Rhodobacter capsulatus SB 1003: one gene and its partner. The protein of the gene in region 1 interacts with the protein of each later gene in a pairwise test. Links are inferred from orthologs where the notes say so. Each region holds a gene or a part of one and is shown on either strand. Other genes may lie near its edges.

Evidence for each region.
Region 2: the proteins of leuS (region 1) and ligA interact in binary tests that used the Escherichia coli proteins (3 or more experiments, as listed by UniProt). The link is inferred for Rhodobacter capsulatus SB 1003 from one-to-one orthologs.

The regions. Positions count from the first base shown.
Region 1 is NC_014034.1:292,706-296,185, reverse strand. What follows is about bases 247-3,410. They hold leuS (leucine--tRNA ligase), read left to right. Parts: upstream 247-632; coding sequence 633-3,188; downstream 3,189-3,410. Other genes in these bases: lptE (LPS assembly lipoprotein LptE), read left to right, coding at 3,202-3,410; RCAP_RS01330 (DUF3576 domain-containing protein), read left to right, coding at 247-495. In the rest of the region: more of RCAP_RS01330, read left to right, coding at 1-246; more of lptE, read left to right, coding at 3,411-3,480.
Region 2 is NC_014034.1:1,801,131-1,804,382, forward strand. What follows is about bases 114-3,049. They hold ligA (NAD-dependent DNA ligase LigA), read left to right. Parts: upstream 114-487; coding sequence 488-2,611; downstream 2,612-3,049. Other genes in these bases: ctrA (response regulator transcription factor CtrA), read left to right, coding at 114-424; recG (ATP-dependent DNA helicase RecG), read left to right, coding at 2,608-3,049. Also shown: more of ctrA, read left to right, coding at 1-113; more of recG, read left to right, coding at 3,050-3,252. UniProt on the Escherichia coli protein: DNA ligase that catalyzes the formation of phosphodiester linkages between 5'-phosphoryl and 3'-hydroxyl groups in double-stranded DNA using NAD as a coenzyme and as the energy source for the reaction.

The DNA of each region.
Region 1 (3,480 bases):
TCTTTGCGCACCGGTCTGGTGATGACGGTCGCGCTTGGTCTGGCAGGCTGCGGCACCTCCAGCGGCAAACTGTTCAACTGGGGCGGCCCGGCCCGGCCCGCGCCGCAAAAGCAGGAAACCGCCATCGACAAGTTCAAGGCCGAGCCCAAGCAATCCTCGGTCTGGGATCTGTTTTCGAACAATGCCGACCCGAATGTCTCGATCGGGGTCAACAAGTATCTCTGGATGGCCTCGCTTGAAGTGCTCGACTTCCTGCCGATCCAGTCGGTCGATCCGTTCTCGGGGCTGATCATGACCGGCTACGGCACGCCGCCCGGCGGCGGCAAGGCCTATCGCGCGACGATCCATGTCACCGATCCGGCGCTGGATGCGCGCTCGCTCAAGGTGTCGCTGGAAAGCCGCGGCGGCACGGTGGCGCCCGAAACCGTCCGCGCGGTCGAGGATGCGATCCTGACCCGGGCCCGGCAGCTGCGGATTCGCGACTCGGGCCTCTGAGCCTTTCGACAAGGGCCCTCTCCCCGCCCGGGCCGTCCCGCGGCGGGGATATTTTGTCACTTGTCCGTGCTGATCACTGGACCTTCCGGCCCCGCGCGGTGTAGCAAACCCGCGACCGATGACGAACGAGGGGCCAGATGTCGCGTTACGAACCGAGCCAGAGCGAACAGAAATGGCAAGCCGCCTGGGAGGCGGCAGGCGTGTTCACCGCGCGGCGGGATCCCGCAAGGCCGAAATATTACGTGCTCGAGATGTTCCCCTATCCCTCGGGGCGCATCCACATGGGCCATGTGCGCAACTACACCATGGGCGACGTGGTGGCGCGGTATAAAATGTCCTGCGGTTTCAGCGTCTTGCACCCGATGGGCTGGGATGCTTTCGGGATGCCCGCGGAAAATGCCGCGATCGAACGGGGTGGCCATCCGAAGGACTGGACCTATTCGAACATCGCCGACATGCGCGCGCAGATGAAGCCCTTGGGCCTGTCGATCGACTGGAGCCGCGAATTTGCCACCTGCGACCCGGAATATTACGGCCAGCAGCAGGCGATGTTCCTCGACATGCTCGAAGCCGGTCTGGTCTATCGCAAGAATGCGGTGGTGAACTGGGACCCGGTCGACATGACGGTTCTGGCGAACGAACAGGTCGAAGACGGGCGCGGCTGGCGCTCGGGCGCGCTCGTCGAGCGCAAGGAACTGACGCAGTGGTTCTTCAAGATTTCCGATTACGCGGGCGAATTGCTGGCGGCGCTCGATGGGTTGAAGGACTGGCCGGAAAAGGTGCGGCTGATGCAGGCGAACTGGATCGGCCAGTCGCGCGGGCTGCAATTCAGCTTCGACACCGTCGACGCGCCCGAGGGTTTCGGCAAGATCGAGGTTTACACGACCCGGCCGGACACGCTGATGGGGGCGTCTTTCGTCGGCATCTCGCCCGATCATCCGCTGGCCAAGGTGCTGGAAGCGGCGAACCCGGAAATGGCCGAGTTCATCGCCCAATGCCGCAAGGGCGGCACCACCGAGGAAGCGATCGAGACGGCGGAAAAGATCGGCCTGGACACCGGCATCCGTGTCAAGCATCCGCTTGATCCCAATTGGGAATTGCCGGTCTGGATCGCGAATTTCATCTTGATGGATTACGGCACCGGCGCGATTTTCGGCTGCCCGGCGCATGATGCGCGCGACTTCGAATTCGCCACGAAATACGCCCTGCCGATCAACCCGGTCTTCGTTGCGGAAGGCGCCGAGGAAGCCGCCTTGACCGAGGCCTTCGTGCCGATGAAATCGGAACCCGTCCGCTACATCCGCGGCTTTGCCGGGGCCGAAGTGCAGACCGGCGAAGACGGCGTGGCCAGTGCCATCACCGTGGCGGAAACGCAGGGCTGGGGCACCGGCGTCACGAAATACCGCCTGCGCGACTGGGGCCTGTCGCGGCAACGCTACTGGGGCTGCCCGATTCCCGTCGTGCATTGCGCCAGCTGCGGTGTCGTGCCCGAGAAGAAAGAGAACCTGCCGATCCGGCTGCCCGATGATGTCACCTTCGACAAGCCGGGCAACCCGCTTGACCGGCATCCGACCTGGCGCGACTGCAGCTGCCCGAAATGCGGGGCACCGGCGCGGCGGGAAACCGACACGATGGACACCTTCGTCGATTCGTCCTGGTATTACGCCCGTTTCACCGCGCCGCATGCGACGACCCCGACCGTGGCCGAGGATGCCGATTACTGGATGAACGTCGATCAATATATCGGCGGCATCGAACATGCGATTCTGCACCTGCTCTATTCGCGCTTCTTCGCCCGGGCGATGGCGAAGACCGGGCACCTGCCCGCGAAGGCGATCGAGCCCTTCGACGCGCTTTTCACCCAAGGCATGGTGACGCACGAGATCTACAAGACCACCGACGCCAATGGCCGTCCGGTCTGGCACCTGCCCGAAGAGGTGGACCTTGAGACCGGCACGCTGAAGGCGACGGGCGAAAAGGTCGAGATCATCCCCTCGGCCAAGATGTCGAAATCGAAAAAGAACGTCGTCGATCCGATGAACATCATCGCGCAATTCGGCGCCGATACCGCGCGCTGGTTCGTGATGTCGGACAGCCCGCCCGAGCGGGACGTGGAATGGACCGCCTCGGGGGCCGAGGCCGCCTGCAAGCATCTCACCCGGGTCTGGAACCTGTGCGACCGCATCGCGTCGCTGCCCGATGACCTGCCGCCGCGCGAGGATGAGGCGCTCTTGCGCGCCATGCACCGGGCGATTGCCGATGTCACCTTCTCGATCGAGAATTTCGCCTTCAACAAGGCGATTGCGAAGCTTTACGAATTCACCAACACGCTGGCGAAATCTGATGCCTCGAAACCCGTCCGGCAACAGGCGATGCGCACGCTTGCCCAGCTGATGGCGCCGATGGTGCCGCATCTGGCCGAGGATGTCTGGGCGCATCAGGGCGGCGAAGGTCTGGTGGTGCGCGCGCCCTGGCCCAAGGCCGATCCGGCGATGCTGGTCGAAGATACGGTCACGCTGCCCATCCAGATCAACGGCAAGCGCCGCTCCGAGGTCACCGTGCCGAAGGACATGCCCGTTTCCGAGGTTGAAAAGCTCGTGCTGGCGGACGAGACTGTGATCAAGGTTCTGGCCGGTGGCCAGCCGAAAAAGCTCATCGTCGTGCCGGGGCGCATCGTCAATGTGGTCATCTGACCGTCGGTCCTTTTTGGCTCTGATCGGCGCCGCAACGCTTTCGGCTTGCGGCTTCACCCCGGCTTATGGGCCAAAGGGCGGCGCGGCCGGGCTTTTGGGCCGCGTCGAAACCGACATGCCGCAGACGCCCGACGATTTCGCGCTGGTGCGGCGGCTGTCGGAACGGCTCGGCCCGGTCGAGAAGGCCCGGTATCGGCTGTCCTACACCGTGACCACCGATGTTCTGGGCCAGGCGATCACCCCCGAAGGCGCCACCACGCGCTATTCGCTGACCGGGCAGGTCGAGTATCGG
Region 2 (3,252 bases), 1.5 Mb from region 1 along the record:
TTACATGACGAAGCCCTTCCATCGCGAAGAGCTGGTGGCCCGGATCCATGCGATCATCCGCCGCTCGAAGGGGCATTCGCAGTCGATCATCCGCACCGGCAAGATCTCGGTCAACCTCGACGCCAAGACGGTGGAAGTGGGCGGCAAGCCGGTGCATCTGACCGGCAAGGAATACCAGATGCTGGAGCTGCTCAGCCTGCGCAAGGGCACGACGCTGACCAAGGAGATGTTCCTCAACCATCTTTACGGCGGCATGGACGAGCCCGAGCTGAAGATCATCGACGTCTTCATCTGCAAGCTGCGCAAGAAGCTGGCCGAAGTCACCGGCGGAGAGAATTACATCGAGACCGTCTGGGGCCGGGGCTATGTGCTGCGGGACCCTGATCAGGGCGACCTTGACCGCCGCATGGTCGTGGGCGCCTGAGTCTCCGCTTCTCTCTGGACGCTCCTTGCGGCTGCCCCTAAATGGGACAGCCGGAGGAAAGACATGATGAGCGCAGCACCGTTTTCCGACCTGGACAGCCTGACCCGCGCCGAGGCAGAGGCCGAGGTGCCGGAGCTTGTCGCCCGGATCGAGGCGGCGAATCATGCCTATCACACCCTTGATGCGCCCAAGATTTCCGATGCTGACTATGATGCGCTGAAACGGCGTCTGGCGGCGATCGAGGCGCGGTTTCCCGATCTGGCGCGGGCGGACAGCCCGACGATGCGGGTTGGCGCTGCCGTGGCCGAAGGATTCGGCAAGGTCGCGCATGAGATTCGCATGCTCAGTCTGGAAAACGCCTTTCTGGATGCGGATGTGGCGGATTTCGACGGGCGGATGCGCAGCTATCTGGGGCTTGGCCCCGAGAGTGCCTTGCCCTGCACCGCGGAACCGAAGATCGACGGGCTCTCGCTGTCCTTGCGCTACGAAGACGGGCTGCTGGTGCAGGCCGCGACGCGGGGCGATGGCGAAGTGGGCGAGAATGTCACCGAAAACGCCCGCACCATTGCCGACATTCCGCAGCGCCTGACCGGGGCGCCTGCCGTGCTGGAAGTCCGCGGCGAGGTCTACATGAGCCATGCCGATTTTGCGGCGCTGAATGCGCGGCAGGCGGAGCGGGGCGACAAGACGTTCGCCAATCCGCGCAATGCCGCCGCGGGCTCCGTGCGCCAGCTCGACGCCCGGATCACCGCCTCCAGACCCTTGAAATTCTTTGCCTATTCCTGGGGCGTTCTGTCCGAACCGCTCTCGGACACGCAATTGGGCGCGATCGAGCGGCTCAAGGCGCTCGGCTTTCAGACCAATCCGCTGACCCGGCTTTGCGCCGATACGGCCGAAATGCTTGCCCATTACCGCGCGATCGAAGCGCAGCGGGCCACGCTTGGCTATGACATCGATGGCGTCGTCTACAAGGTCAACGATCTTGCCCTGCAGGCGCGGCTCGGCTTTCGGTCGACCACGCCCCGCTGGGCGATCGCGCATAAGTTTCCGGCCGAACTGGCCTGGACGCGGCTGGAAAAGATCGAGATTCAGGTCGGCCGCACCGGGGCGCTCTCGCCCGTGGCGCGGCTGGCCCCGGTCACCGTCGGCGGTGTCGTCGTCTCGAATGCGACGCTGCACAACGAGGATTACATCGCCGGGCTCTCCTCGAAGGGCGAGGTGATCCGCGACGGCAAGGACATCCGCGAGGGCGACTGGGTGCAGGTCTATCGCGCCGGTGACGTGATCCCCAAGGTCGCCGATGTCGATCTGTCGCGCCGCGATCCCGCAGCGCAACCCTTTGTTTTTCCGCATCTTTGCCCGGAATGCGGCTCCGAGGCGCTGCGCGAGGAAGGCGATGCCGTGCGCCGTTGCACCGGCGGCCTGATCTGCCCGGCGCAGGCGGTGGAGAAGCTGAAACACTTCGTCTCCCGCGCCGCTTTCGACATCGAGGGGCTGGGGGCAAAACAGGTCGAGGCCTTTTACAAGGATGGCTGGATCCGCGAACCGGCCGAGATCTTCACCCTTCAGGCGCGCTTCGGCGCCGGGCTGCAACAGCTGAAGAACCGCGAGGGCTGGGGCGAGAAATCCGCGCAAAACCTGTTTCAGGCGATTGAAGAGAAACGCAAAATCCCGCTTGCCCGGCTGATCTTCGCGCTTGGCATCCGCCATGTCGGCGAAAGCTCGGCCGCCCTTTTCGCCACGCATTACCTGACCTGGGAGCGGTTCGAAGCCGCGATGCGCGCCGCCGTTCCCGGCTCGGCCGAATGGCAGGAGCTGCTCAGCATCGATGGCGTCGGCGAGACTTTGGCCGCCTCGGTGACCGCGGCCTTTCATCCCGGCGCCGAACGCGACGCGATCGACCGGCTGGTGACGCATCTGACCGTCGAGCCCGCCGTGCCGCGCGCAAGTGACAGCCCGGTGGCCGGTCTGACCGTCGTCTTCACCGGCACGCTCGAACGGATGACCCGGGCCGAGGCGAAGGCGCGCGCCGAGGCGCTGGGCGCCAAGGTCGCGGGCTCTGTTTCGGCCAAGACCGACATTCTGGTGGCCGGTCCGGGCGCCGGATCGAAGGCGAAGAAGGCCGCGGATCTGGGCGTCAGGGTGATCGACGAGGAGGCCTGGATCCGCCTCATCGGGGCGACATGAGCGGCCGGCCGGCCGCGCTTTTCCCGCTTTTCGCCGCGATCGAGACCTTGCCGGGGATCGGGGCGAAGACGGCCAAGGCCATGGAAAACCTTGGTATTACCCGCCCGCGTGATGTGTTGTTCACGCTGCCGCAGGCGGTGATCGACCGCCGTCCGGTCAGCTCGATCCGCGAGGTGACGCCGCCGCTGACGGTGACGGTCGAGGTCGAGGTGCTGACCCATATGGCGGCGCGCAACCGCGCGGGCCCCTCGCGGGTGCTGGTGCGCGACGGCGCGGGGGCGGAATTCGCCCTCGTCTTCTTTCACGCGCGCGGCGATTATCTGGAGAAATTGCTGCCCAAGGCCGGGCGGCGGCTGGTCTCGGGGCGGCTCGAACTGTTCGACGGCTTTGCGCAGATGGTGCATCCCGACCATGTCCTGCCGCTGGACGAGGTCGAGAAACTGCCGCGATTCGAGCCGGTCTATCCGCTGACGGCCGGGGTGACGCAGCGGGTCATGGCGAAGGCGGCCGAGGGGGCGCTGACCCGTTTGCCCGAGCTGCCGGAATGGATCGATGCCGCGCTGAAGGCCCGCGAGGGCTGGCCCGACTGGGCCGCGGCGCTGCGCGCGGCGCATGCGCCGCAAACCCAGGCCGAGACCGCG